Regions from separate parts of the Starkeya sp. ORNL1 genome, predicted to be linked through region 4. Evidence: predicted binding sites of a transcription regulator. Region 4 holds the regulator's gene; each other region holds the start of a gene.
What was found. The regulator PhoB, encoded in region 4, activates phosphate uptake and scavenging genes when phosphate is short. The targets are predictions, from matches to a motif close to TGTCATNNANCTGTCAT.

Region 1 (5,027 bases), 2.1 Mb from region 4:
TGAGGTTCGTCTAAAGAACAACCTCATCCTGAGGCGCCGGCCAAAGGCCGGCCTCGAAGGATGCTCACACAGAGCGCCCCTTACGGCGCCGGCTTGCAAGCGCCGAAAGCAGTCAGCACCGTGTCGTGATCCACCACGGTGAACGTCACCCCCGGATTGCTGCGCGAGGCCTGCATCACCCAGCCGGTGTGGCCGTCGACGCCCTGCAGGACCAGCGCGTCGCCGGCGCTTGCCACCGAGGCGATGGAGGAGATGTGCGGCAGCCCGGCCTTGCTGGTGCTGGCGAGGATCTGCTTGCCGAAATGCACCAGCATGCGGCTCGGCAGCGGCAGTTCGCCGAGCGCATTGACCGACGCGCAGCCCTTGCCCGCCTCGCAGACGAAGGCCTTCTCGAACGTGCAGTCGAGCGGCTGGGGTAGCGCGGGCGGCTCGCTCGCCACGCTCGCCGGGGCGGCCGGAGCCGGCGCGGCGGAGGTCTGCGCCAGCGCGCCGCCCGCCGCCAGGGCGAGCGCGGCACCGAAGACGAATCTCATCGGTTTGCCGAGTACCGCAGCGGAAACAAGCCGTTACGGAAGCCTTTTCCTACCCCGCGCCCTGTTGCCGCACTGTGCCCGGGCTACGGTTGCAACACGGATCCCTCATCTGCACATCGATGAATGACCGGCGCCCGCGATGGATGCCGCTCCTGCAATCTCGACGAGGGTCTTATGCAACAGGGATTCTTGAAGAACCGAACCGGCGCCGCGGTGGAGCAGGCCGCGATCGATGGCTTGCGCGAGCGATTTGCCGGAATCCTCATCCACCCGCACGACCCCGGCTATGATTCCGCGCGGCGCATCTGGAACGCCAGCATCGACAAGAATCCCGGCCTGATCGCCATGTGCTCGGGAACCGCCGATGTCATCCACGCCGTCGATTTTGCGCGCTCGAACGATGTGCTGGTCGCGGTGCGGAGCGGCGGCCACAATGTCGCCGGGCGCGCCTTGTGCGACGACGGCATCGTCATCGACCTCTCCGCCATGAAGGGCATCATCGTCGACCCGCAGGCGGGGACGGTGTGCGTCCAGGCCGGGGTGACGCTCGGCCAGCTCGACCGCGAGACCGCCGTGCACGGCCTCGCCGTTCCCACCGGCGTCGCCCCGCCGACCGGCATAGCCGGGCTCACCTTGGGCGGCGGCGTCGGCTGGCTGACGCGCAAATACGGCATGACCTGCGACAGCCTGCTGTCCTGCGAGGTCGTCACCGCCACCGGCGGGGTGGTGACCGCCAGCGCGGCGAGCAACCCCGACCTGTTCTGGGGCCTGCGCGGCGGCGGCGGCAATTTCGGCATCGTCACCAGCCTGCTGTTCCGCGCCCATCCGGTCGCGACCGTGCTGGGCGGACTGCTCCTCTATCCGCGGGACCAGGCGGCGGCGGTGCTCAGGCATTATCGCGATGCCATGGCATCGGCGCCGAACGAGCTGACGGCCTATGCCGGGCTGATCTGCACCCCTGACGGCACGCCGGTGACCGGCATCATGGTGTGTTATTGCGGGGAGCTGGAAGAGGGCGAGCGCGTCCTGCATCCGCTGCGCAGCTTCGGCCCGCCGATGCTGGACATGGTGCAGCCGCTGCCGTTCGTGGAGATGCAGAAGCTCGCCTATCAGCAAGGCGAGCTGGAGACCCGCAATTACTGGCGCTCCACCTTCCTGAAGGAGCTGAGCGATGCGGCGATCGATCTCATCGTCGAGCACGCCAACATGGCCGCCTCGCCGCTGACCGGCACCATCGTGCAGGTCCTCGGCGGCGCCGCGAGCCTGCCGGCCGGGGACGACACGGCCTATGCGCCGCGGCGCGAGCTCTACAATATCGGCATCGAAGCGCGCTGGATCGATGCCACGGAGAATGCCGGGCATGTCGATTGGGCGCGGAATTTCGCGCGGGCGCTGGAGCGCTATTCCAGCCGGGCCTATATGCTGAACTTCCTGAGCGATGAAGGCCCGGAAGCCATACGCGATGCCTTCGGCGCCAATCATGCGCGCCTGGTGGCGCTCAAGCGCAAGTACGACCCGGAAAATTTCTTCAGGCTCAACCAGAACATCGATCCGCAAGGCCTGGCCTGACCCCGGCGCATGACCCCGGCGCCTGACCCCGGGAGGGCCGGCCGGCCTCCCCCTGGCGCGATTGCCGGACCGGCTGTCACGCAATTGTAGCAACCACCTGTTCCCTTCGCGCCGGTGCAACAGGAAGCTGCCAATGGCCAACCGAACCGATGACGAGCTGAGCCGTATCAAGGAAGAGATCTCGGACAGCTTCGACGAGGAGTTGGAGCTCCAGATGGAGGAAGACCGGCTCGACGAGCTGGTCGCCGAGGGCATGTCCCCGTCGGGCGAGAAAACCCTCGACCGCAAAGTGTATTTCCGCGAGCTGTTCCGCCTGCAGCACGAGCTGGTGCGGCTGCAGGACTGGGTGCAGCACAAGAAGCTGAAGGTGGTGGTGCTGTTCGAGGGCCGCGATTCCGCCGGCAAGGGCGGCGCCATCAAGCGCGTCACCCAGCGGCTCAATCCGCGGGTCTGCCGCACCGTCGCCTTGCCCGCCCCGACCGAGCGGGAGCGCGGCCAATGGTACTTCCAGCGCTATGTCCCGCATCTGCCGACCGGCGGCGAAATGGTGCTGTTCGACCGCAGCTGGTACAACCGCGCCGGCGTCGAGCGCGTGATGGGCTTCTGCACGCCGGACGAACTCGAGGAGTTCTTCCGCTCGGTGCCGGAGTTCGAGCACATGCTGGTGCGCTCCGGCATCGTGCTGCTGAAGTACTGGTTCTCCATCACCGATGAAGAGCAGGAATTCCGCTTCCGGATGCGGATCGAGGATCCGCTGAAGCAGTGGAAGCTCTCGCCCATGGACCTGGAAAGCCGGGTGCACTGGGAAGACTACACCAAGGCCAAGGAAGAGATGCTGGAGCGCACCCACACCGATGTCGCGCCGTGGTGGGTGGTGCAGGCGGTCGACAAGAAGCGGGCGCGGCTCAACTGCATCGCGCATCTGCTGGCGCAGATCCCCTATGAGGATGTGCCCAAGCCCGAATTCGAGCTGCCGGAACGGATCCGGCACGCCGACTACAGCCGCACCCCGGTGCCGGCGGAAATGTATGTGCCGGAAGTCTACTGAGCGCCTTCTGGCCGCATGGATCGCACGCGACCGCTGCCGGGGCCCGGCGGCGGTCGTTGCGCGCGGATACTTGCGTAGTCATCGGTGGCGAGATTTCCCCTCGGCGTTGCGAAGGGGTCCGGCGGGCGTGGCGGTGCCGCCTCAGCTCCGCATCGAGCGGGCCATCAGGATGGCGGCCGCCAGCATCGCAAACACCACACCATAGGCAATATAGTCTGCCAGCATTGAGCCTTCTCCCGAGCTGCGCCAAGCATAATGCGGCCGATTACGCTGGGAAAGACATTTGCCGACTTCTCGACACAAGAATTAACGCAGGTAAATTACTTCATATATTGAAATAATGTGCGCGGCCCGACCCTGGGCACCGCGCGCGGGCAGTCTCCACGAGTTTGACTCAAAATGACCAGGTCATCCTGAGTGTCTGATCCGCAATTCGACCATGGCAGATGAAATGCGCCAGTTCCCCCGTCATCCCCGGCTTTGTTGTACCGGCCATCTCGGTCTCTGACGCGCTGCCCTGAATCGAGACCCCTGGCACAAGGCCGGGGATGACGGTCGTTCCTGCAATTACGAGTCAGACTTCGAGGCGCCGCAAAGCGCGCCTCGAAGGATGCTCAAGCCGGGCGCCATCTGCCCAGCCTAATCCCGGACGTTGCTGCTTTGCGATCTACAGGATCGCGCGGGTCTTCAGGAATGCCAGATAGCGCGGATGCTCATTGGCGAAGATTTCCGCTCCCTCCAGAGCATAGGCGCGGATGAGTTCGTCGGCGGCACGATCAAGCTCTCCGCGACCATGGAGAACTTGACCAAATCTCAAATGCAGAAACGGATTGCCGATCGCACCAGGACACGTCATCGCGTAAGCCAACGTGTCATACGCAGACTTCATGTTGCCACCAAGAAAGCAGGCGTCGGCGATTGCTGCAAGTATCCATGTCGATGCGTTCCATTCATTTTTTGGAATTGGCACCAACTCCCAAGCCTTGCCGTATGCGCCTACAGCGTTCTTGAAGGCGCCCGCCTTTGCGAGAGCATCGCCATTGGCGCAAAATGCCTTGATCTGTTCATATACAGTATCGTCCAATTCTTTTCCGGTCGGCATTACTAGTTTTCCCTTATCCTCACGGGCTCCGGCGCGCGTGGCTCCAGATAAGTCTGTTGCAAGCGCGGGCCTTCTGGCCGATTGACGGAACTGGGTTGCAGAAAATAATTGTCGGCGTCCAGCATAAATGCGCGTACCTCGGGTGATTTTTCTCCTGTGAAACGTCCGATATCGTTCCACCACACGACGACGGGAATTCTGTGCCATATCTATGGTCGAATCGATAAGCATCCAGTCGCCGTCCGGAGCCAAAAGCTCAAGATCATGCGGGTTCCCTCGTAGTAACGGTCCCTCTACCGTGGTTCTATCTTCGTAAGAGAATCTTGATTAGCTTCAGAGATCAGGGACAAATGGGTGCCATGAGTTCCGAAGACGCAATCTGGCATGTCACCGTCGATGGGCACGCAGCCCTCACAACTCGCCTGGCGAGCGACGAGCCCGTCATCGACGCCATGGCCGGCCATCTGCACCGCGCCGTGATGATCGGGCGCGACCCGATCCCGCCTTATCCCGGGCTTGCCGCCCTGATGACCGCAGAGGGGCCGGACCTGCTGGTGACGGTCTATCTCGACCGCGCCGACGGCCCGGTGCCGCTGCTGAGCTTCGGCGTCGCCACCCAGCCCTCCGCCAATGCCGCGCGGCTGTGGGGTATCGTCGGCGGCACGGGCGAGCCGCCGCCGACGCCCTGGTGCGCGGCGAAGCCGGAGATCGGCGCGCACGACAATGGTGCAGAGCTGGCGCTCATCGAGGACTATCGGCGCTGCCTCGCCTTCGC
Region 2 (5,027 bases), 2.7 Mb from region 4:
CTCCGGCAGCTCGGCCATCATCTCGGCGAACAGCCGCAGGAACACCAGGAAACCGTGCAGCGGATCCTCGTTCAGTTCGTCGGCGCGGGCGAACAACTCGTCGATCAGTGCCTTGTCGTGCTCCAGGTGGCGCTCCAGCAAGGCGCGGGCGAGATCATTCTTGTCCTTGAAATGATAGAAAAAGCCGCTCTTGGTGATGCCGACGCCGACGATCAGCTCCTCGATCGAGGTGGAGGAGAATCCCTTGGCCAGCACCATCTGCTCGGCAAGCTCAAGCAAGCGCTTGCGAGTATCCGAGCGGCGGCGCGGGGTCATATCCAGCATGGCTTACTCTACCATAGGTACAGTTGAGCGCGTCGGTTTTATGTTGCGCTGCGGTTGCGGCACACCATGGCTTTAGCCAAGCCGCTGTGAATGCAAAATGAATTAGCTTTCGAACCAACTTGACCACGTGCCCGCTAGAGGCGCCCCGGCGGATAGGCCAAAACCACCACGGATCACACAGCGGTCGGCCGCTACGCCAAGGAGCCGTCATGGCCAAGTATCGCAATAATCTTCCCCTGCTCTCCGATACCGTCTTCCTGATGGATGGCGGCATGGAGACCACCTTCATCTTCCATGAGGGCATCGACCTGCCGTGCTTTGCCTCGTTCACCCTGATGAATGACGAGATCGGCCGCCGGCAGTTGCGCGCCTATTACACCCGCTATGTCGACCTCGCCCGCACCCGCGGCGTCGGCTTCGTGTTCGACGCGCCGACCTGGCGTGCCAATCCGGACTGGGCGGCCAAGCTCGGCTTCAACGCCGCGGCGCTCGACGACGTCAACCGGCGCAGCATCGAGTTGCTGCTCGGCATGCGCGAGATCTACGAGACGCCCTCCTCGCCCATGGTGGTGAGCGGAGTGATCGGCCCGCGCGGCGACGGCTACCGCGCCGACAACGCCATGTCGGCGCTGGCGGCGGCGGATTATCACGCTGGCCAGGCCCGCACCTTCGCCAAGGCCGATGCCGACATGGTGAGCGCCTACACGCTGAACTATGTCGAGGAAGCGATCGGCGTCGCCATTGCGGCGAAGGATGCCGGCCTGCCCTCAGCCATCTCCTTCACGCTGGAGACCGATGGGCGCCTGCCGACCGGGCAGCCGCTGCGCGACGCAATCGAGCAGGTCGACGCCGAGACCGCCAATGCGCCCGTCTACTACATGCTGAATTGCGCCCACCCGACGCATTTCAACCATGTGATCGCGGAGGGTGGCGTCTGGCTCGACCGCATTCGCGGACTGCGCGCCAACGCCTCCTCGCGCTCGCATGCCGAGCTCGATTCGGCGCCGGACCTCGATCCGGGCAATCCGGAAGAGCTCGGCCGGCAGTATCGGAGCCTGAGGGGGCGCATGCGCAACCTCAACATACTCGGCGGCTGCTGCGGCACGGATTTGCGCCATGTCGAGCAGATCTGCTTCGCCTGCCTGCCGGTGAGCAAGGCGGCGTAAACGCACCGAAAGTGCGCCCTTTCCATCGCCATGGCCGGCCTTGTGCCGGCCATCTCGATTCCCGATGCGCATTCAGGAATCGAGATCCCGGGACGAGCCCGGGGATGACGGCGGTTGTTGGATGCGCCTGCGATCGGGATGACGATCATGAGAGTACACGACGCAACGTCATCCCGCTGTCATCCTTCCGTTACGTGCCGGACATGGGAAGCCTTCAGAGGAACGCGGGTCCCCACTCGTCCCCGAAGGAGACCACCCATGTCGCGCGCTTCTCTGCTCGCCGGCGTCGCATTGGCGTTTGCGCTCACCACCGGCGCCCACGCCGACCAGACCTATCCGGCGACGCTGACCGGCCATGCCGTGATGCCGGCCGAAAGCTTCCTCACCATGCCGGCCGACGCCCCGGCCGATCTCAAGACTTCCGGCAAATACACCACCGGCAAGCGCGTCGAGGCGATCGGCACCGTGGAAGGCACCTCGGGCGGGCGCCCGACCGGCGTCTTCCTGCCGTTCCAAGGCCAGCCGCTGCAGGGCCATTCCGGCATCAAGACCATGCCCGACGGCACCTTCTGGATCCTCACCGACAACGGTATGGGCGCCAAGGCGAACAGCCCGGATTCCGCGCTCTATCTCAACCGCTACAAGATCGACTTCAAGGAAGGCACGTTCGAGCCGGTCGAGACCATCTTCCTGCGCGATCCCGACAAGAAAGTGCCGTTCCGCATCGTCCATGAAGGCACCGACGCGCGCTATCTCACCGGCGCCGATTTCGACACCGAGAGCTTCCAGATCATCGGCGACGACTTGTGGATCGGCGACGAATTCGGCCCCTATCTCATCAAGGCCGACATGAAGGGCAAGGTGGTCGAGATCTTCGAGACCATGGCCGGCGAAACCCCGGTGCGCTCGCCCGACCATTATCTCGTCACCTCGGCCGGCGCGCCGAACGTCACCGCCGATTTCAACGATCGCCGCTCCAAGGGCTTCGAGGGCATGGCCTCCTCCAAGGACGGTCGCTTCCTCTATGCGCTGCTCGAAGGCCCGCTGTGGGACAAGGAGAAGAAGGACTGGCAGAGGAGCGCCAATGGGCGCGAAGTGCTGCCGATCCTCGAATTCGACGTGAAGGCGGGCAAGTGGACCGGCCGCTTCTGGCAGTATGAGCTGGAGCAGAACGGCAATGCCATCGGCGACTTCAACATGATCGACGCCTCCACCGGCCTGATCATCGAGCGCGACAATGGCGAAGGCACCGCCGACAAGGCGTGCGCAGAAGGCAAGAAGGCGCCCGACTGCTTCCACGACATCGCCAAGTTCAAGCGGGTCTACAAGGTCGAGCTCACCGACGCCAATGTCGGCAAGCCGGTGCGCAAGATCGGCCATATCGACCTGATGAAGATCGCCGATCCCGATAAGAAGGCCCGCAAGCCGCTTACCGACGGCGCGCTCGCCTTCCCGTTCTTCACCATCGAGAATGTCGATGTGGTGGACGCCACCCACATCGTGGTCGGCAACGACAACAACCTGCCCTTCTCGTCGAGCCGAGACCCGAAGCGGGCCGACGACAACGAGATGATCCTGCTCGAAGTGGGCGAGTTCCTGAAGGCGAAGTGAGCCCTTCAAGTCGTCATGGCCGGGCTTGTCCCGGCCATCTCGGCCTCTGTCGCGCTGTCCAGAATCGAGATCCCCGGCACAATGCCGGGGATGACGGCCATTCAGGGACGAGCCTTCAGCTTGCAGGTTCGCTCGCGGCGACGATGGCGGGCGACTGGCGCAGGATCAGGCCGACGCCGGCCAGCATGACCAGCGCGCCGACCAGCTTCACCGGCGCCGGCGTGTCGCCCAGCAGCACGATGCCGAACAGCACGCTGAGCAGCGGGTTCAGCATCGAATAGGGCACCACGCTGTTGATCGAGTGCTTGCGCAGCAGCCAGTACCAGATGCCATAGGCGGCGATCGAGGAGATCACCGCGCTGTAGACGATCGACAGCCAGCCGTGCCAGGTCGCGGTGCCGAGCGATTCCCACTGGCCCTGCTCGAAGAAGGCCGAAGCCACCAGCAATTGCGGCACGGCGATCAGCGAGGACCAGCCGGTCACGGTCAGCGGCGAGATGTCCGGCATCGACTTGATGATGAGATTGGTCACCGCCCAGCCGGTAGCGCTCAGCAGCAGCAAGGCGAGCGGCAGCGGGCCCGGCAAGGTCGGGCCGGCGGCGAGCACGCCGATACCAACGACCGCAAGCGCCAGGCCGAGCAGCCGGACCACGCCGAACGGCTCGCGGAACAGCAGGCAGGCCAGCACGGTCGCGATCGGCGCGCCGAGTTGCACCAGGATCGCCGCGGTCCCGGCTTCCGATTCGGAGAGCGCAACGAACAGCAGCCCGAAATGCATGCCGCCAAAGGTGATGGAGACCAGCACCACCCAGGGCAGCTGGCGCAGCGTGATGCGGGTGAAGGGAATGATGAGCGCCGCCACCAGCGCGAAACGCAGCGCGCTGAGGAAGATCGGCGGGATCTCGGCGATGCCGAGCTTCACCACCACGATGTTCAGCGCCCACGCCACGACGACGGCGAGAGCGAGCAGCTTGTCCTTCAACGGCATGGGAAACCGGGTGCGATAAGAGAAGGCGGCGATCCGCGCGACCGCATCCGTAATCCTTGGTATACCAACAACGCCTTAAAGCAGAGCGCGGCGTGGTCATGCCTGCCGTGCGGACGCTGCATGGATCGCGGGCATGCGCGGTTTGCGGGCATCTATTCGGCCACACCCCATGGCGGCGGAACGCCGCCTTGCCTCATGCCTCGCGCCGGGTAAGGTGCGCGCCATGCTCGACCTTACCCTCCTCGGCCGCCTGAATTTCCAGCACGCTGCCCCGACCAAGCCGCCGCTGCCGCCGGGCCGGCACGATCTCGGCCTGTTCGAGGAGCGCGACTATGCGCTGGTCGTCCCCGAAGGCATCGACGCCACAGTGCCGACGCCGCTGGTGACGCTGTTCCATGGCGGCGGCGGCAGCGCCGAGAAGATCATGCCGATCCTGCGCGGCCATGCCGAGCAGAACAAATTCCTGCTGCTGGTGCCGCAATCGCTGTTCCCGACCTGGGACATCGTCATCGCCGGCAATGGCCCGGACCGCGAGCGGCTCGACATCGGGCTGGCCGAGGTTGCCGCGCGCTTCACGCTGGACCCCACGCATTTCGCCTTTGCCGGCCATTCCGACGGCGGCAGCTATTCGCTGTCGACCGGTCTTTCGAACGGGCGGATCGTCAGCCACATACTGGCGTTCTCGGCCGGCTTCATGACGGTGCTGGCGCAGGAGGGCGCGCCGCGCGTCTTCATCGCCCACGGCCGGCAGGACACCCAGACGCCGATCGAGACGGCGGGGCGTTCCCACGCCGCCAAGCTGCGCGCGGCGGGCTACGACCTGCAATATGTCGAATATGACGGCCCGCACGCCTCGCAGCCGCCGATGGTGGCGCTGGCGGTGGACTTCTTCCTGGCGGACCGGATCCGCGGGTAGCGGCGCTTACCAAACGCTTTCC
Region 3 (5,027 bases), 3.0 Mb from region 4:
ACCAACGGCCGCTTCTACACGCTCGACGCTTCCAAACTGCCGGGCGGGCGCGGCCATGGCGAGCCGTTGCGACTCTCTATCGACCTCGAGCAGGAAGCCGAGCTGATTACGGTGTTCGTCTATCAGGGCGGCCGCAAGCTGCTGGTGGCGGCGAAGGAAGGCCGTGGCTTCGTGGTCGCCGAGGATGATTGCATCGCCAATACCCGCAAGGGCAAGCAGGTGCTCGGCGTCGACGCGCAGGAAGCCTGCGCCGTGGTGCCGGCGATGGGCGACACCGTCGCGGTGATCGGCGATAACCGCAAGCTGCTGCTGTTCCCGCTCACCCAGATCCCGGAAATGACCCGCGGCCGCGGCGTCAGGCTGCAGCGCTACAAGGATGGCGGGCTGGCCGACGTGAAGGTGTTCTCGCTTGCCGACGGGCTGACCTGGACCGACACCTCCGCTCGCACCTGGACGGTGAACGACCTTACCGAATGGCGCGGCGAGCGTGCCGGAGCCGGCCGGCTGCCGCCGAAGGGCTTCCCGCGGAACAATCGGTTCGGGTGAAGACAGTCGGTCATGCCCGGGCTTGTCCCGGGCATCCACGACCTTGCTGCATGAACAACCGTGGATGGCCGGGACAAGCCCGGCCATGACGGTTCGAGGCAGACGCGGGGCCTCAAACCCCGATCTTGCCGCCGTCCTTCTTGGTGATGACGACGACGGCCGGGCGCACCGGCATGTCGTTCTTGAAGTCCGGCCAGCGGGTCGACAGGTCCTCGTAGTAGGACGGCCGGCCGAACGGCGCCCAGTCGGTGCCGCCGTCGCCCGGATGCTGGACCGCAACGAAGGCGCTTTTGTCGTCCGGCGTGAACAGCGGGCCGCACAGTTCGGCGCCGACCGGCACGCGGAAGAACAGCTTCGAGGTGGCGCGGGCCTCGCCGTCCACGTCGACCGCCCAGAGGCCGTCGGTGCGGCCGGTGTCCTTCGGATTATTGCCGTCGGTGGCGACCCAGAGCCGGCCGGCGGCGTCGACGGCGCAATTGTCCGGCATGCCGAACCAGCCATTCTTGGTGGTCTCGGTCGAGAAGGAGGCGCCGACCGCGGCGACGGAGGGATCGCCGCACTTCAGCAGCACTTCCCACTTGCCGGTGGTCGCAGCGAAATCGCCGTCGGCTTCGGCGATCTCGATGATGTGGCCGAACGCGTTGGCGGCGCGCGGGTTGGCTGCGTCGGTCTGGTCGGCCTTGCGACGCGAATTGTTGGTCAGCATCACATAGACCTTGCCGTTGACACCGTTCGGCTGGATGTCCTCGGGGCGGTCCATCTTGGTGGCGCCGATTAGGTCGCCGGCACGGCGGGTCTCGATCAGCACGTCGGCCTGGCTGTTGAAGCCGTTCGCCGCGGTCAGCGGGCCCTCGCCATGGATCAGCGGCAGCCAGGCGAAGGTGCCGTCCGCGGCGAACTTCGCGACATAGAGCGTGCCTTGGTCGAGCAGGTCCATATTGGCGGCGCGGTCGGCGGCGTTGAATTTGCCCGCCGTGACGAACTTGTAGACATAGTCGAAGCGCTCATCATCGCCGAGATAGAAGACGACGCGGCCATCCTTGGCGACGATCGATTCCGCGCCCTCATGCTTGGTGCGGCCGAGCGCGGTGCGCTTCTTCGGCACCGAGTTCGGGTCGCGCACATCGACCTCGACGATCCAGCCGAAGCGGTTCGGCTCGTTCGGCTCCTTGGCGAGGTCGAAGCGGTCATAAAAGCGCGCCCATTCATAGGCGCCTTCCGGCACGCCGTAGCGCTTGTAATTGGCGGCTTCCTTGTGGCCTTCCGGCAGCTTGCCGGAGAAATAGCCGTGGAAATTCTCCTCGGCCATGATGTAGGTGCCCCACGGCGTCACGCCGCCGGCGCAATTATTGAGGGTGCCGATCACCTTGCTGCCGGTGGGATCGGCGCTGGTCTTGACGCGCTCATGGCCGGCGACCGGGCCGGTCAGCACCATGTCGGTGGTGGAGGTGATGCGACGGTTCAGCTTGCCGTCCTTCACCACCTGCCATTTGCCGCCCACCTTGCGGATCTCGACGATGGTGCCGCCATGCGCGGCCATCTCGATATCGACGCGCTTGCTGTCGGCGGGCGCCATCTTGAGCTTGCCCTCGGCAACGCTGACGATGCCGGGGAACATCAGATGTTCGTTGGTGTATTCGTGGTTGACCACCAGCAGCCCGTGCTCGGCCGAGCCGTCGAGCGGGATGAAGCCGACATAGTCGTTGTTGTAGCCGAACTGGCGGCGCTGCGCCTCGGCGCTCTGTTTGGTCGGGTCGAAGGCGGGCGAATCCGGGAACAGCGGATCGCCCCAGCGCAGCAGAACGTCGGCGTCATAGCCCTCGGCGACATGGTGATGCGGATCGACGCCGGCCTCGACCTCGGTGAAGGAGAAGGCCGAGCCGTTGGCCGCCCTGGCTTTTTCAGCGCTCAGAAGCGCCACCGGGCCGACGGTGGAGGCAATGGCGGACACGGCGAGCGAGCCCTTCAGGAAGCCGCGCCGTGAGAAGCGGGTGGAAATGATCTCACCCATCGTCGGGTTCGCGGTCGGATTGCTGCCTTCGCCGTCAGCTTCTTCGAGAAGGCTGGTGCGGAACACGGCTTCGCTCGACGGACGATCACTCATGGTTGGTTGCTCCCGCGATTAGCTACACTGATTGGACAGGTTCTAACCTGACGTTGGGGTAGCGACAGAAGCATGACAATCTTCCCCTAGGTAATATCTCCCATCGCATGATGCCGGCGTTGAAGCCGATCACCGGGGCCCTATGTCCCGATGATCGATCCCCGCGCGGCAATTCGGCCTCGCGCCCTCGGACGCGCGCGCCGGACGTCGTCGCCCGCGGCGAAAAAGCGGGCCGGAAGGAGAGCTGGTCTTGAGGGTGAGAGGTGTTACCGGGGCATTTCTCATCATCGTCGCCGTCAGTACCGGCATCAGCTTGAACGGCGCCGCCCGCGCTGCGGACCTCGCCATCGCCTGCAGCGCACTAGGCAAGGAGCGCGAGCTCTGCCTGCAGGGCATCGACGAATGGGCGAAGCGCACCGGCAATACGGTGCATATCGTCTCGGCCCCGAACTCGGCCACCGAGCGCCTCGCGCTCTACCAGCAGCTGCTCGCCGCCCGCGCTCCCGACATCGACGTGTTCCAGATCGACGTCGTCTGGCCCGGCATATTGGCGCGCGATCTTGTCGACCTCACCGAGGCGGCCGGACCGCACGCCGCGGACCATCTCCCGGCCATGATCAAGAGCGCGACGGTCGACCGGCGCCTGGTCGCCATGCCCTGGTTCGCCGATGTCGGCCTGCTTTATTATCGCAAGGATCTGCTGGAGGCGGCGGGGCGACCGGTGCCGAGGAGCCTCAGCGAGCTCGCCGAGACCGCAAAGCTGGTGCAGGCGCGCCAGCGGGCGGCCGGCGATCCCGGCTTCTGGGGCTATGTCTGGCAGGGCAGGGCGTATGAGGGACTGACCGTCAACGCCCTGGAATGGATCGCCTCCAGCGGAGGGGGCACCATCATCGACGACGCCGGCAAGGTCACCATCGACAATCCCGCGGCCGAAGACGCGCTCATCACCGCGGCCGGCTTTGTCGGCACCGTCAGTCCGCGCGGCGTGCTGAACTATACCGAGGAAGAGGCGCGCGGCGTGTTCCAGTCCGGCCACGCGCTGTTCATGCGCAACTGGCCCTATGTCTGGGCGCTGGGCCAGAGTGCGGACAGCACCGTGAAGGACCGGATCGGCTTTGCGCCGCTTCCGGCCGGAGGGCCGCAGGACACGCCGCACGCCGTGCTCGGCGGTCAGTTGCTGGCGGTCTCGGCCTATTCGGCGAACCGGGAACTCGCCATCGACCTCGTCATGCATCTGACGGGACGCGAGGAACAGAAGCGCCGCGCGCTCGCCGGCTCGTTGAACCCCACCATCCCCGCGCTGTTCGATGATGCCGATATCCGGCGGGATGCTCCGTTCATCGCGCAGTTGCGGCCCATCTTCGAACAGGCGGTTGCCCGCCCCTCGGCCGTGGCCAAGGCCAGCTACAACAAGGTTTCGGCGCGCTTCTTCGACGCCGTTCACCAGGTACTCTCCGGCACCCTCGACTCGGCGCCGGCGCTGGAGCGGCTCGCCCAGGCACTGCGTCGCGAAGAGGCGCGTCGGGGTTGGGGGCGGTGAGCGGCGGGGCGACGTCCGCCCGCAGCGGTGGGCTCGCCCGATCGCGGGCGCGGGCGGCATGGATGCTGGTCGCCCCGGCTCTCATCGTGCTCGCCGCCATTGCCGGATGGCCGCTCGCACGGACCATCTGGTTCAGTTTCACCGATGCCGAACTGAGCGATTTCTCCCACTACGCCTTTGTCGGCTTCGCCAATTATCTCGGCCGCTTCGAGGGCGATTGGGACGGGGTGCTCGCAGATCCGGTCTGGTGGGGCGCATTGTGGAACACGCTGTGGTTCGCCCTGATATCGGTCTCGTTGGAGACATTGCTCGGCCTCGTCTTTGCGCTGGTGCTCGCCGTCCGTTTCCCGGGGCGCGGAATGCTGCGTGCCATCGTGCTCATCCCCTGGGCGATCCCGACCGTGGTCTCGGCGCGCATGTGGGGCTGGATGCTCAACGACCAGTTCGGCATCGTGAACGATCTGCTGATGAGGCTCGGCGTGATCGCGGAGCCGGTCGCCTGGACAGCGGACGCCGGCACCGCGCTCTGGGCCGTCATCATCGTCGATGTGTGGAAAACGACGCCCTTCATGGCGCTGCTGATTCTCGCCGCGCTCGAGATGCTGCCGAGCGACATTTATGAAGCGGCGCGCCTCGACGGCGTGCGTCCGCTCGAGCTGTTCATGCGAGTGACACTTCCGCTGATCCGGCCGGCGCTGCTCGTCGCCGTCGCCTTCCGCAGCCTCGACGCGCTGCGCATGTTCGACCTGATCTATGTGCTGACCGCCGGCGGCTCCGACACCATGACGATATCGAGCTATGCGCGGCAGCAACTCGTCGATTTCCAGGAGGTCGGCC
Region 4 (5,027 bases):
AGCGGAGGCTTTCGAGCCCGTGGCCGACCCTTTGACTGACGCAGCATCGCTTTCTGTGGGCGCTGCCGCCGCGCTTTCCGGGTTCGATTGGCGCGCTGTGGCGGTGCCGAGCGTCTGGTTGCACGCGGCCGTGGCGAGGCCGAGCGCGAGAAGTATCCATGCCTTCATGTCGTTTTCTTCCGCCTCCGCGGTGGTTGGTGCCGACCCAGCCACGCGGCGCGCCTGCGGCCCGCCGTCCGACGATGCGATGCCTACGACGGCAGAACGTTGAGCGTCTCGGCGCCCGGCGAACGAACTATGCAGGGGGCGAACAGGCGGGTCGGGATGAGCGGAAAACTGAGAACAGCCCTCATCCCCGGACTTGATCCGGGGATCCAGCGAAGCCGCACGCACCTCGTCGAAGTCTGGGTACCCGGGTCAAGCCCGGGCATGAGGGCGTATGGAGCGGGCCAAGTCGGCTCAAGCGAACTCTGAACCCGCCTCTCAAAAACGCCGGTGCATCGCCTCGGCGCGTACCTGCGAGGGGGTCATGGCGTAGCGGCGGCGGAAGGCGCGGTTGAAACTGGAGAGGTCGCTGAATCCCGCCTCGAACGCAATCGCCGCAATGGTGCGCCCGCCGTCCGGCGCGTCGAGCAGCCGGAAGGCGAAATCCAGCCGGCAGTCGCGCAGGAACTCGGAGAAGCTCGCGCCCTCCGCCTCGAACAGGCGCTGGATGTAGCGCGGGGTGATGCCCTGGCGGCGCGCCACCACTTCGATGCCGAGGCCGGGATCACCGAGCCGGGCGCGCATGTGCCGCTTCACCAGTTCGAGCCGGGCCGCACCGACGCCGCGCATGTTGCGGGCGCCGCCGCCTGGAACGGCGGCGTCGAGCAGCAGCGCCACCAGATCATAAAGATGATCCGCCGCGACGCGGCCGGCCCTCTCGCCTTGCGGCGGCGTGCGGCGGAGCAGGTCTGAATAGCCGGCAAACAGGTTCATGCCGGATGTCGCCTCGGGGAGGAAGTAGCAGGGCCGCTCATCGATGCGCGGCACCAGTTTCTTCAGCCGGGTCCGGTCGAGATTGACCACTTTCAGGCGGGTCTCGGGGAGGCGGCAGGAATTGTGCGCGCTCTGATCGATGATCATCAGGGCGCCGGGCGCGATCTTCACCGCGGCGCGGCCCTCGACCGAGGCCTCATGCTCCGTGGTGTGGATCATCAGCTGATAGGCGTCGCGCCCGTCATTCAGCATTTCGCGGGTGCGGGTGCCGGCGACCGGGGAATAGCTGGCCTCGGCGACCAGCACATTGCCGGGCAGCTGGAATGCCGCGAGCTCGACGCGGAAATTCTCGGGGTCCAGGGGACTGAATTCCATGCCGGCGGCGTGGCGGCCGACAAAGTCATGCACGAAGGCGAGCCGGTCCCGGCGCGGCACGTCGTCGGTGGAAAGGCGCTGCATCGGTCCCCCGCTAGGTATCGACCCAGCGAAGGGGTGGAGTGGACGGCCTGAATGTGCGGTGAACACGTGACGCAGCGTCCGCCCGGGACGCGCAATCGCCATCAGCGATGGGTGACGCCCGCTCAGTGCGCGCGGGCGAACATCTCGTTGAATGAGTAGCCGGAGCCGCGGACGGTGCGGATCGGGTCGGGCTGGCGCGGGCGATTCAGAGCCTTGCGCAGGCGCCCGACATGCACGTCCACGGTGCGCTCGTCGATATAGACGTCCTGGCCCCACACGCCGTCGAGCAATTGCTCGCGGGTGAAGACGCGGCCGGGCGACTGCATCAGGAACTCCAGCAGGCGGAACTCGGTCGGGCCAAGATGCAGCTCGCGTCCCGCGCGGTAGACCCGCTTGGTCTCGCGATCGAGCTCGATGTCGCCGGCGCGCAGCAGGGTGGCGATGTGGTCCGGCTTGGCGCGGCGCAGCAGCGCCCGCACGCGGGCGATCAGCTCCGGCACCGAGAACGGCTTCACCACATAGTCATCGGCGCCGGTGGCGAGGCCGCGCACCCGCTCGGTCTCCTCGCCGCGGGCGGTGAGCATCAGCACCGGCATGCGCTCGGTCTCCGGCCGGGCGCGCAGGCGCCGGCAGAGCTCGATGCCGGACAGGCCCGGCAGCATCCAGTCGAGGATGACGAGATCCGGTACGCTTTCGCGCAGCCGGGTCTCGGCCTCATCGCCACGCCCGACGCTTTCGACCGCGTAGCCCTCGGATTCCAGATTGTAGCGAAGAAGGAGGGTGAGGGGCTCCTCATCCTCCACGATCAGTATGTTGGTCGGCATGACCCGTCTTTCCGCTCAGATCAAGCAGGGAACGCCACGCTGGTGATGCTGGTGGTGTCCTGCTTCGGGCGTTCCTCGGCGGGAAGCTGGCCAGTCACCAGATAATGCACCGTCTCGGCGATGTTGGTGGCGTGGTCGCCGATACGCTCGATGTTCTTGGCGCAGAACAGCAGATGCGTGCACAGCGAGATGTTGCGCGGGTCTTCCATCATATAGGTGAGGAGTTCGCGGAACAGCGAGGTGTAGAGAATGTCGATCTCGCCGTCGCGCTTCCACACCTGGAGCGCGCGGGCGTCGTCGCGGCTGGCATAGGCGTCGAGCACCTCTTTCAGCTGCTCCAGCACCATGCCCGACATATGCTCCACGCCGCGCACCAGCTTCTGCGGATGGAACTCGCCGGTCAGCGCGAGGACGCGCTTGCCGGTGTTCTTGGCGAGGTCGCCGATGCGCTCGAGGTCGTTGGCGACGCGCATGGCGGCGACGATCTCGCGCAGATCGTGCGCGAGCGGCTGGCGGCGGGCGATGGTGAGGATGGCCTTCTCCTCGATCTCGCGCTGCAGCAGGTCCACCGGACCGTCGAGCACGATGACCTTCTGCGCCAGCTCGGCGTCGCGCTTGACGAGCGCCTGCACGGAATCGGCCACCAGCCGCTCCGCCTGGCCGCCCATCTCCACGACCTTGCGGCCAAGATCCTTCAGGTCCGCGTCGAAGGACGAGACGATATGCTCAGTCATGGGTCAAGCCTCTCACGTCGCCCGGCATCAGCCGAAGCGGCCGGTGATGTAGTCGCGGGTGCGCTGCTCGCGCGGATTGGTGAAGATCTCGTTGGACGGGCCGACCTCGATCAGCTCGCCGAGATAGAAGAAGGAGGTGAGGTCGGCGCAGCGGGCGGCCTGCTGCATGTTGTGCGTCACGATGACGATGGTGAAGTCCTGCTTCAGCTCGTCGATCAGGTCCTCGATCTTGGAGGTCGAGATCGGGTCGAGCGCCGAGGTCGGCTCGTCGAGCAGGATGACTTCCGGCTTCACCGCGATGGTGCGGGCGATGCACAGGCGCTGCTGCTGGCCGCCCGACATGCCGAGGGCGGAAGTGTGGAGACGGTCCTTGGTCTCCTCCCAGATGGCGGCCTTGCGCAAGCACCATTCGACGCGCTCGTCCATCGCCGCCTTGCCGAGGCTCTCATGCAGCTTCACGCCGAAGGCGATGTTGTCGTAGATCGACATCGGGAACGGCGTCGGCTTCTGGAACACCATGCCGATGCGCGAGCGCACCACGGTGGAATCGAGGTTCTTGCCGAGCAGGTCGACGCCGTCGAAGCTGATCTTGCCTTCGGCGCGCTGGCCCGGATAGAGCGCATACATGCGGTTGAAGATGCGCAGCAGCGTGGACTTGCCGCAGCCCGACGGCCCGATCATCGCGGTAACCCGCTTCTCGGGAATCTCGAAATTGATGTTCTTCAGCGCGTGGTTGTCGCCGTAGTAGAAATTCAGCTTCTCGACCTTGAGCTTGGTCGCGGCGGAGCCGACGACGTTGGCGCGGTTGACGGCGGCGGCGATGTCGAGGGAGGTGTCGGGTGCAAAGTTCATGGCCGGCTCACTTCATCTTCGCCAGGACAAGGCGGGAGAGGATGTTGAGGGTCAACACCCCAACGGTGATGATCAGCGCGCCGGCCCAGGCGAGGGCGACCCAATCGTCGAACGGGCTGGCGGCGTATTGATAGATGGCGATCGGCAGGCTGGCCATAGGCCGCGACAGGTCGATCGACCAGCCGTTATTGCCGAGCGAGGTGAAGAGCAGCGGCGCGGTCTCGCCGGCGGCGCGGGCGAGCGCGAGCAGGATGCCGGTGGTGATGCCGGCGCGCGCCGCGCGCCAGGTCACCATGGTCACGACCTTCCATTGCGGCGCGCCGAGCGCGAAGGCTGCCTCGCGCAGGCCGATCGGCACCAGGTTCAGCATGTCCTCGGTGGTGCGCACCACCACCGGGATGACCAGGATGGCCAGTGCGATCGAGCCGGCCCAGCCGGAGAAGCCGCCGAACGGCACGACCAGCAGCTGATAGACGAACAGGCCGATCAGGATCGAGGGCGCCGAGAGCAGCACGTCATTGACGAAGCGCACCACGCCGGCGATCCGGGTTCCCCTGCCGTTCTCGGCAAGAAAGGTGCCGCACATCAGGCCGATCGGGGTGCCGATCAAGAGCGCGATGACGATCTGGATCAGCGAGCCGACGATGGCATTCAGGAGGCCGCCGCCGGCGCCGGGAGGCGCGGTGATCTGGGTGAAGACGTGCGGGCCGAGCGCCGGGAGGCCGCGGGACAAGAGGGTCCACAGGATCCAGGCGAGCATGACGAGGGACAGCACGGCGAAGCCGGTGGAGATGGCCTTCACGGTGAAGTCGGTGGCGCGGCGGGCAGCGAGCGATGCCATGACGATCAGCCCTTGATCTTCGAGCGCACCAGCATGCGCGACAGCGCAAGCACGATGAACGAGATGACGAACAGGATGAAGCCGAGCTGGAGCAGCGACTGCAGCTTCAGCGAGCCCATCGACGCTTCAGGAAACTCGTTGGCGATGGTCGAGGCGATGGTGGCACCCGGCGCGAACAGCGAGGCCGACATGCGGGTGGCGTTACCGATGACGAAGGTGACGGCCATGGTCTCGCCCAGCGCGCGGCCGAGGCCGAGCATCACCGCGCCGACCATGGCGGTGTTGCCATAGGGCACCGAGACGTTGCGATAGACCTCGAAGGTGGTGGCGCCGACGCCG

Region 1: ppk2 (polyphosphate kinase 2) is a predicted target of PhoB. The motif match lies at 2,177-2,193, and genes of this name have one in related genera.
Region 2: G3545_RS05530 (esterase-like activity of phytase family protein) is a predicted target of PhoB. The motif match lies at 1,657-1,673, and genes of this name have one in related genera.
Region 3: G3545_RS02755 (PhoX family phosphatase) is a predicted target of PhoB. The motif match lies at 2,712-2,728, and genes of this name have one in related genera.

Annotation. Positions count from the first base shown of each region.
Region 1 is NZ_CP048834.1:1,733,431-1,738,457, forward strand. Features, by position in the region: gene G3545_RS08360 (hypothetical protein) at 81-533, opposite strand; gene G3545_RS08365 (FAD-binding oxidoreductase) at 708-2,102, shown strand; gene ppk2 (polyphosphate kinase 2) at 2,236-3,150, shown strand; gene G3545_RS08375 (hypothetical protein) at 3,818-4,483, opposite strand; gene G3545_RS08380 (hypothetical protein) at 4,612-5,027, shown strand, end outside.
Region 2 is NZ_CP048834.1:1,126,246-1,131,272, forward strand. Features, by position in the region: gene G3545_RS05520 (TetR/AcrR family transcriptional regulator) at 1-324, opposite strand, end outside; gene G3545_RS05525 (homocysteine S-methyltransferase family protein) at 534-1,490, shown strand; gene G3545_RS05530 (esterase-like activity of phytase family protein) at 1,749-3,101, shown strand; gene G3545_RS05535 (EamA family transporter) at 3,217-4,089, opposite strand; gene G3545_RS05540 (esterase) at 4,313-5,005, shown strand.
Region 3 is NZ_CP048834.1:561,030-566,056, forward strand. Features, by position in the region: gene parC (DNA topoisomerase IV subunit A) at 1-546, shown strand, start outside; gene G3545_RS02755 (PhoX family phosphatase) at 659-2,650, opposite strand; gene G3545_RS02760 (ABC transporter substrate-binding protein) at 2,907-4,190, shown strand; gene G3545_RS02765 (sugar ABC transporter permease) at 4,253-5,027, shown strand, end outside.
Region 4 is NZ_CP048834.1:3,844,765-3,849,791, forward strand. Features, by position in the region: gene G3545_RS18260 (hypothetical protein) at 1-213, opposite strand, end outside; gene G3545_RS18265 (helix-turn-helix transcriptional regulator) at 484-1,437, opposite strand; gene phoB (phosphate regulon transcriptional regulator PhoB) at 1,560-2,261, opposite strand; gene phoU (phosphate signaling complex protein PhoU) at 2,282-2,995, opposite strand; gene pstB (phosphate ABC transporter ATP-binding protein PstB) at 3,023-3,847, opposite strand; gene pstA (phosphate ABC transporter permease PstA) at 3,855-4,688, opposite strand; gene pstC (phosphate ABC transporter permease subunit PstC) at 4,694-5,027, opposite strand, start outside.